Regions from separate parts of the Lysinibacillus sp. UBA6686 genome, predicted to be linked through region 3. Evidence: riboswitches for the same ligand, from Rfam matches in the RefSeq annotation. Region 3 holds a riboswitch; each other region holds the start of a gene.
What was found. A riboswitch is a leader RNA that binds a small molecule or an ion and turns the genes downstream of it on or off. The one in region 3 is predicted to bind lysine.
Positions count from the first base shown of each region.

Region 1: linked by a shared signal. The riboswitch ahead of B2R82_RS12960 (transporter substrate-binding domain-containing protein) and the one ahead of B2R82_RS16765 (aspartate kinase) in region 3 are both predicted to bind lysine.
Region 2: linked by a shared signal. The riboswitch ahead of B2R82_RS09085 (amino acid permease) and the one ahead of B2R82_RS16765 (aspartate kinase) in region 3 are both predicted to bind lysine.

Region 1 is NZ_DKJS01000047.1:27,618-30,908, reverse strand. It holds gene B2R82_RS12970 (amino acid ABC transporter ATP-binding protein) at 1-63, opposite strand, end outside; gene B2R82_RS12965 (amino acid ABC transporter permease) at 76-801, opposite strand; gene B2R82_RS12960 (transporter substrate-binding domain-containing protein) at 992-1,858, opposite strand; lysine riboswitch at 1,977-2,163, opposite strand; gene odhB (2-oxoglutarate dehydrogenase complex dihydrolipoyllysine-residue succinyltransferase) at 2,550-3,291, opposite strand, start outside.
Region 2 is NZ_DKJS01000036.1:87,787-91,077, forward strand. It holds gene B2R82_RS09085 (amino acid permease) at 1-1,372, opposite strand, end outside; lysine riboswitch at 1,456-1,632, opposite strand; gene B2R82_RS09090 (CynX/NimT family MFS transporter) at 1,811-3,019, shown strand; gene B2R82_RS09095 (hypothetical protein) at 3,083-3,291, opposite strand, start outside.
Region 3 is NZ_DKJS01000064.1:8,694-11,984, reverse strand. It holds gene B2R82_RS16770 (methyl-accepting chemotaxis protein) at 1-385, opposite strand, end outside; gene B2R82_RS16765 (aspartate kinase) at 519-1,745, opposite strand; lysine riboswitch at 1,879-2,057, opposite strand; gene uvrC (excinuclease ABC subunit UvrC) at 2,097-3,291, opposite strand, start outside.

The DNA of each region.
Region 1 (3,291 bases), on a different contig from region 3:
ATCCTTTAACACTTGGTTACGACCAAATGATTTACTTAAATGCTTGATTTTAATAACTGTCATTTGTGCGTCCCCCTATATCGCTTCTTTCTGTTCTTTTTGATAGGCATCTGGTCCATCAAGTCGTTTTTCAACATATAGTAAAATTCGTGATGCTGTAAATGTCATAATAAAGTAAAGGACACAAGCTACAAAGAATGATTCAAAATAGCGGAAGTTATTCCCTGCAATTGATTTTGTTTGGAAGAATAATTCTGTTACCCCGATAACGTTTAAAACAGCAGTATCCTTAATATTCATAATTAATTGGTTCCCTGTTGCAGGTAATACATTTCGCGCAACCTGTGGCAGTACAACATGCAGCATGATTTGGAAATGATTCATACCGATAGCTGAAGCTGCCTCATATTGACCTTTATCAATTGAAACAATACCACCACGAACTATTTCAGCCATATAAGCACCGGTATTCAAAGAAACTACTAAAATACCTGCTGTAATAAAATGCATGTCGATACCAAATGCTATATCCAATCCGTAGAAGACAACCATCGCTTGTACAATCATTGGTGTACCACGGAAGAATTCAACATAGCATGTTAGTATAAAATTAATCAGCTTTAAACTGTAGAACTTTACACCTTTTTTACGAACCGGAATGGTATGCATAATCCCGATGAAAAATCCGATAAATGCACCAATAATTGTACTAATACTCGAAATCAATAAGGTATAATACGCACCTCGTAAAAACATTTGCCAGTTGTTCTCTACAATAGAGATAATCCATTCAAGACTCATGATGTTCCTCCTAACAACATAGTGTTGCTTGTTTCTTCTTTATAATCCTAGCTAACTAACCATGATAAACACGATTGTTCTACCATTTTATGAAATGTTTAGCTAAGACATTATCATTATTTAGAGAGGTTCTCATTGAATAATGATGAAATGACATTGCACGGACTAGCAAAGAGTCCGTGCATCCATGTTATTGTGCTGCCGGTTGTTGCTGAATTGCTTCTTCCATCATTGTTTGGCGATCATCTTCTGAAACTCCTTTTAAAATTTCATTGATTTTGTCAAGATTTGCCTCGCCTTTACGTAAACCAACTGCGATGGATGTGTTAGAAGGATCTGTATCAAAGCCTTCTTCAAACGCTACATATGCGAATTTATCATTAGCTGCTGCAGCTGAAATACCTTCTGGACGTTCTGCTACATAGCCATCAATTTTACCAGCCTCTAGAGCTACACGCATTGCTGGGAAGTTATCCATAGCAGTTTGCTTTTGCACATCTTTGATTTGGTCAATCACATTGTAGTTTGAAGTGTTTAATTGTGAAGTAATTTTAGCACCGGAGAAATCCTGAATTGATTTTGCTTTTTCATATTTACTCCCTTTTTTAATAACCATTACAAAATCAGAAGTATAGTAGTTTTCAGTGAAATCAATCGTTTGCTTACGTTCCTCAGTAGGAGACATCCCAGCAATAATAGCATCAATTTTATTGGATTGAAGTGCTGGCACTAATCCATCCCATTCCATTTTGACAATCACTAATTCTTTTCCTAAACCTTCAGCGATTTTTTTGGCCATTTGAACATCATAGCCACCTGCATACTCTGCATTATCTGCAATTTTTACTGCGCCATTTGCATCATTTTGCTGTGTCCAGTTGAATGGAGGATAACCTGCTTCCATCCCAATACGGAATTGCCCACCATCTTCTGATCCACCTGAATCAGCACCAGCATCTCCAGATTTACCCGAATCCTTTTTGTCCCCAGCACCACAAGCAGCTAGCACAATTGCCGTCATAATAGAGATCATTACTAACAACCATTTTCTTTTCATGAAAAACTCCCCTTTTCTGTAAAAAAATAAGACAACTGTACTAAAAAAGACCTAAGCTTTGAACTTAGGTCTTACCTTTAATTGACAGTTGCCCAAATCCTCACTATAATTTCCATGTTTCCGAGATAGCACAACCTAGTAAATGTGGAAAGCAACTTACTAGGACAGTCCTGCACTTATTCACTGCAGACCCAGTATAAAAGTACGAGCTCCTTTTATACTTCGGCGATATTTCCTTCTCCATTGCGTCTTCGCTTGCTTGTACTCAACAATGGACTAATAAATACCGCGCCTCTACCTCACAACAAAATTAATGTGAGGTTTGTTTATTTAATTGATATCTAGATACTACTATAAAACGAACTTATTCGTCAAGATAATTTTATCATTTTTCTGATTAATGACAATATTAGGGTTTTATCTATCATAAATCCATTATTTACTTTTGCAATGTAAGCAAATATATTGAAGTTTTAATGAAAAAAATCACAAATTATTATCATCGATAGTAATACTAGTATTCCAAAAGTACCTTAAGAACAATGGTGTTACCGTACAATGTTTTTATCCAATATGTTGAAGGTTCTATTCACTACTTTGGGGATTCTATCCCATCATTTTAGCATTTCTATCAGCTAATTCTATCCTGCATATAAAAGAAAAAGCCCTGCAAATCGCAGGGCTTTGGACATTAAGAATTTAATAATAAATCTTCTGGGTTTTCAAGTAATTCTTTTACTGTTTTAAGGAAGCCTACAGAATCTTTACCATCGATAATACGGTGGTCATAAGAAAGCGCTAGGTACATCATTGGGCGAATTTCTACTTCACCATTCACTTCAACCGGACGTTTTTTGATGGAGTGCATACCTAAGATACCAGCTTGTGTACCATTCATGATAGGTGTAGACATTAATGAACCAAATACACCACCATTTGTAATTGTGAATGAGCCACCTTGAAGATCTGCTAAACCTAATTTTTTGTCGCGAGCTTTTTTCGCTAGGTCTGCAATTGCATCTTCAATTTCAGCAAAGTTTTTACGGTCAGCATCACGTACAACTGGTACCACTAAACCTTCTTCTGTCGATACAGCTACACCAATATCAAAGAAGTTGTTTAAGTGAATTTCGTCACCAACGATTTGTGCGTTCACATATGGGTATTTTTTAAGTGCTGCTACTACTGCTTTTGTGAAGAATGACATGAAACCAAGTTTAGAGCCTGTTGACTCGAAGAATTGGTCTTTTTTACGAGAACGTAAAGCCATAACATTTGTCATATCAACTTCGTTAAATGTAGTTAACATTGCAGTAGATTGTTTTACTTCAAGTAAACGTTTCGCAATTGTTTGGCGACGACGACTCATTTTTTCTACTGTTACACGTGATTCATCTACAGCTGCTACCGCTTTTGGCGCTGCTGGAGCTTGT
Region 2 (3,291 bases), on a different contig from region 3:
GAATACCAATATAAGAAACGAGAATACCATACCAGTCAATTTTGTCACCAATAAAGGCTGAATAGTTTTGTCCAATGACAACAATCATACAAACCGTAAAGGCGAAAAGCGGGCCAAATGGGTATAGCTTTGCTTTATATGGTAGCAATTGTGGATCCAAGCCTTGCGCTTCGAAAGCCCGGCGGAATCGATAATGACTAAATGCTATACCAAGCCAAGCAATGAAGCCAGACATTCCTGAGGCATTTAAAAGCCAAATATAAACTACTCCATCACCAAAGAATGATGCTAAAAATGCAAGACATCCTACAGCTAATGTGGCTATTAATGCATAGATTGGAATACCGCGACGGCTTAATTTTGTGAAAAACTTTGGTGCATGTCCATCCACAGCTAATTGCCATAGCATACGAGATGAGGCATAAAGCCCTGAATTTCCTGCTGATAGCATGGCCGTTAAAATAATAGCATTCATTAAGGAAGCAGCAAAGGCAATGCCTAAGCGATCAAATACTAGTGTAAATGGCGATACAGCAATATCTTCTGATAATAAACGCTCATCTGTGAATGGAATCAACATCCCAATCGCACCAATCGCTAAAATATAAAATAAAAGAATACGCCAGAACACAGATTTTACAGCTTTCGGAATACTTTTTCCAGGATCATCCGTTTCACCAGCTGTAATCCCAAGAAGCTCTGTTCCTTGAAATGAAAATCCCGCTGCAAGAAAAATACCGAATGTAGCAAGGAAACCACCATGAAACGGTCCGTCACTAATAAAGAAATTTGTAAAGCCCACAGGTGCCTGTCCACCTAAAATACCAAAAATCATTAATATGCTGATAATAATGAACACAATCACAGTTGCCACCTTAATCATAGCAAACCAATATTCACTTTCCCCATAGCTTTTTACAGATAATAAATTAAAGGTTAAAACAACAGCAATAAATAATACTGTCCAAATTGCAGATGAACTATCTGGGAACCAATATTTCATAATTAATGATACAGCTGCGATTTCTGCCGCAATTGTGATTGCCCAGTTATACCAATAGTTCCAGCCCAGTGCAAAACCTAAAGCTGGATCTACAAATTTCGTAGCATACGTACTAAACGAGCCTGAGGATGGCATATAGGCTGCCATCTCACCTAGGCTTGTCATTAAAAAGTACACCATTATACCAATTAGGGCATAGGCTAATAATGCACCGCCAGGACCTGCCTGTGCAATGGCACCACCACTGGCTAAAAAAAGCCCCGTGCCAATTGTACCGCCTAAAGAAATCATTGTAATATGACGGCTTTTCAATTCTTTTTTCAGCTTTGGCGCTTTATGACCGAGCTGATTCACTTTTATCTCACTCACGATATAGCTTCCTTCCTAATATAAGAGGCAAAAAAATACCATCACATGAACACTGTGATGGCTAAGTTAATCCTCAGTTTTTTCTAAATGATAGCACAACACGTTGTTCAAACGTGACAGTTCTGTTCCTTTCGGAGACAGCCCCAGCATGAGGCTTTCAAGTCCCCTCACACTTCGGCAGTATTTCCTTTCAGCTAATCTCATCAATGCTTGTCATTTCCATTAGCATACTCCTAAATACCGCGACCTCTACCTCAATACTAACATGAGGCATATAAATATTAAATTTATGATGTGTACTAGTTTAACATAAGACATTTTACATTTCAATACAATGAGTAAAGTTCTGTATTTTATGAATATTCTACTATTTTTAATATTGTGATAAAGTAGTATAGTGATTTAATTATAATTGAATGCAAACAGGGGGGATTTATTTTGACAACAAATGAAGATTCAACTAGTTATCCTAGCAGGAAAATTAGCTGGAGGGGAGCTACCTTATTATTAGTCATTGGCGTTATTTGTATTGCCTCGACATTACGAATGCCATTAACAGTTGTGGGACCTATTATTTCTTTTATACGAGAAGATTTAGGTATATCAAATGTATTAGCTGGATTTCTAACCACTATTCCTCTTCTCGCTTTTGCGATTATATCGCCTTTTGCACCAGTTGTTGCACGTAAATTGGGACTTGAGCTAACACTATTTTTATCCACTATCCTTTTAGCATTAGGTATTGTATTACGCTCTCTGGGAACAACAAGTCTACTTGTGTTTGGAACTATGCTAATTGGGGTTGCTATTGCATTTGGAAATGTACTTATTCCGGGATTACTCAAGTTAAAATTTCCTTATCATGTGGGCTTACTTATGGCATTTTTTACAATGTCCATGAATTTAACAGCAGGACTCGGTGCTGGGATTAGCTACCCTATCGCCCGATCATCTCTAGGTTGGCAAGGAGCACTGGCTATTGCACTTATTCTAGTTGTGTTAACTATTTTAATTTGGATTCCACAATTAAAGTTTAATAAACCCGAGCCCACTGTAAAGAAAACGAAAGAACGTTCACCTTTATGGAAATCCCCAGTTACCTGGGCAGTAACAGGTGCTATGGGATTACAATCATTGTTATTTTATACAACTGCAGCATGGATTCCTGAAATTTACATATCACAAGGGTTAGCTGCTGATCGTGCAGGTTGGATGTTCTCCATCATGCAATTTTCGCAAGTTCCAATGGCTTTAGCTGTGCCAATCATTGCTAGTAAAATGACGTCTCAGCGACCTCTTGTCTTAATGTTTACAGCGTTTTACTTAATAGGCTTTGTTGGCGTTGTCATGGAGTGGACTAGCCTTGGGGTACTTTGGATGATTCTATTAGGCCTAGCAGGTGGGGCTTCCTTTGCCTTAGCCATGATGTTCTTCACACTCCGCACTCGTACAGCCTTTGAAGCTGCTGATTTATCAGGCTTTGCGCAATCATTAGGCTATTTATTTGCTGCAATTGGTCCTATTCTTTTTGGCTACCTGCATGATTTATTTGGTGGCTGGAATATTGCTGGCTGGCTCTTTGTCGTTGTAGCTGTAATACTCTTTTTATGTTCATTTAGAGCCTCTAAAGATGAATATGTCCATTAAATTAAAGCAGATGGGAAAACCAGTCTTGTTCTCCATCTGCTTATTTTCTGTGCTTATACTTTTTTATTTATCATGCTGTTTTAATATAGTTAGCAGCTCATCAAGATCTTTTGTGGCTTCTTTGTTATGAGCATTTATAGCAGTAAAAATTGGAAGAGCCTCTTGTAAGAGTAAATGACTAAAATAATAATAGCTCAAAAAAGCCTGCTGCTCATAGCCCTTTGGCGTTTCTTCCTCCCATTCCAGTTCATCATCCTCCTCATCTTCTATCC
Region 3 (3,291 bases):
TTAACAACCCTTGAACAATTTCACCTTTTGTAATGGATGACTCCATCTCTTTCACTAATTGAATAGAATGCTGTTTGATTTCTTGAATGTTTGCATTCACATTTTGCTCTACAGCTAATATTTCTTCTGTGTTTGATGACATTTCTTCACTCATTGCTGAAATATCCCCTACACTTGTTGACACTCCCTGCACCTTTAAAGCAGTTTGAAAATTAATTAATTCCATATGTGCTAGTACAAAGTCTAATATTGCATTTTTTACATCAATGCTTTCCTGTGCAAGTTCCAATTCTAGAATGCGTTTTTTCAGTAATTGTATTTCAGAATCATTGCACTGATTTATACCTTCAACAATTGGTTTTTGAAATAGACCAAATAATGCCATTCAATACTCACCTCTTCCTTGCCAAAACATGTAATCTTTCTCTATTATATAACAATCAATTTCGATAAAACATTAAATTGATGTAAACGTCCCATATAAAAAAAGGATGTGGCTATTGCACATCCTTTCATTTTTACATATAAAGTGCTTGCTCTAAATTAAATTCATCATGTAAAGCATTAGCTGCATGAATCATGTCATCTTGAGGCACTACAACAGACACTTTGATTTCGGATGTACTAACCATCTTAACAGGGATGCCTTCATGTCGTAAACGATCAAACATTCGTGCAGCAACGCCTGGATTAGATGCCATTCCCGAACCAATAATAGATACCTTTGCCAAGCCGATTTCAAAATCAGCAAAGCTGAACCCAAGCGACAATTTACTTTCTTCTAGAACACGTAATGCTTCTGCAAACTCTTCTTTCAAAATCGTAAATGATACAGTCGGTTTAAGACCGTCAATAATCGCTTGCACGATGATATCTACATTAATGCGATAATCTGCAAGTATCGTAAAGATATCTGCCAACGAAGCATCCGAATAAGCATCATACCCTACCGTTAAACGAATAACATCTGATTCATAGGCAACACCACGTACAATTAAATTTTTTTCCATCTCAACTTCCTCCTTCAATAAAGTACCTACTGTATCTATTTCATTTGATCGAATAATAATGGGTATTTGAAACTTCTTTGCTAATTCTACAGCTCGTGGATGTAAGATATGTGTACCTAAATTCGATAACTCTAGCATCTCATTATAGGAAATTTCCTTTAATTTTTGTGCACCGTTCACATGGTTTGGATCAGCAGTATAAACGCCATCCACGTTCGTATAAATATCCACACGCTCCGCATCCAGTGCTGCTGCAATGGCCACAGCAGTCGTCTCTGCTCCACCTTTACCAAGAGTCGTAATATTTTGTAAATGATCAATACCCTGCTCCCCAGCAACTACAACAATTTGCTTCTGTGCTAAATGCTCTTCTAGTCGACTTACATCCACATAATCAATGCGTGCGTTAACATGCATTGCATCTGTCTGAACACCTGCCTGCCAGCCTGTTAATGACACTGCATTATAGCCTTCTTCCTGCAAGGCAATGGCCATTAAGGCACTTGATTGTTGTGAGCTTGTTGAACGTAGCACATCTAATTCACGCTTAGACGCATCATCAGATAAATCCCGTGCCATTTTTGTTAATTCATTTACTGAGCTTGTCATTGCTGCAGTGACAATAACTACATCATGACCTTTTTCTTTTTCATGAATTGCCTTTTTCGCAATCTCAAAAATATGTGCTGATGATGCTAATGTAGCACCGCCAAATTTCATTACAATTCTTGCCATCCTGAATCTTCTCCTTTTCATCATCACTAATTTGACGTAATTTCTATTCGGAGTGTCTACTAGAAAACCAAAAAAAGCAGCTTTCACATAACGTGAAAGCTGCCTATACATGTACAATAAAAAAATCTTGCGCATGTGTGATAGCTCTCCGAAACGTTTAGAATCGACAGTCTTACATTTCTTAAATGCAAAACCAGTACAACATCGGAAACAACGATGCTCCACTTCGGCAAGCTCCCCTTTCATACATCTTCACAGGATTTGTTCATCCTCTGATGTACTACTTTTGAATCTTGCACCTCTATCATCACTTAAAATAGTGAATGTATGTTATTAAACATTAGCATATGTCTATTCCTTTGACAATGTCTGTTCCTGAAAATAGGTATATATATGACTAGCAAGATTAGCAGGCATCCCAGCCTCTTGTAATGCTAACTCACTTGCCTCTCGAATTTTTTTGACAGAACCAAAATACTTTAATAATTGCTGTTTTCGCTTTGGACCAATACCCTCAATCTGATCGAGAACAGATTGAATAGCATGCTTTTCGTGCTGCTGGCGTAGGAATGTAATGGCAAACCGGTGTACCTCGTCTTGAATTCGTTGCAATAAATAGAACCCATCACTTGTGCGCTTTAACGCAATGACCTCAGGTGGATCACCAAATAGAAGCTGTGATGTATTATGCTTTTCATCCTTCGCTAAGCCAGCGATTGGAATGACCAGCCCAAGCTCATCCTCTAATACTTCTCGTGCAACTTCCATTTGTCCCTTCCCTCCATCTATTAAAACTAAATCTGGTAGGGGTAATCCTTCCTTTAGTACACGAATGTAACGACGACGTATTACCTCCTGCATCGCCCCATAGTCATCGTGCTTAGCAGCTGTCCGAGTTTTATACTTCCGATATTCTTTCTTTGCAGGCTTGCCATCGATAAATACCACCATTGCAGATACAGCATCTGTTCCATGCATATGACTGTTATCAAAAGCCTCGATTCGTAAAGGTGTGGAAATTCCCATCGCTTCACCTAGTGCCTCACATGCACCAATTGTTCGTTCTTCCTGACGTTCAATGAGCTGGAACTTAGCTGCTACTGCGATTTCAGCATTTTTTGTAGCGAGGTCAACAAGCTCTTTTTTTTGCCCACGCTTTGGCGTCAATACCTTCACATCTAATAATTCTGTTAAAATCGCAGCATCAATAGCTTGTGGGATAAAAATTTCCTTTGGTTTAATATGCTCTAGCTTTTCGTAGAATCGACCAACAAATGTTAAAAATTCCTCCTCTGCTTCCTGATAAATCGGAAAAATAGAGACATCACGCTCAATCAGTTTACCTTGACGAACAAAGAATACTTGAACACACATCCAGCCCTTTTCAACTGCATAACCAAATACATCTCGATTGGTCGTATCACTTGATACAATTTTTTGCTTTTGCATAACTGTATCAATATGTGCAATCTGATCACGGAATTCTTTTGCACGTTCAAACTCTAAATTTTCAGCAGCGGCTAGCATTTTTACCTCAAGCTCCTTT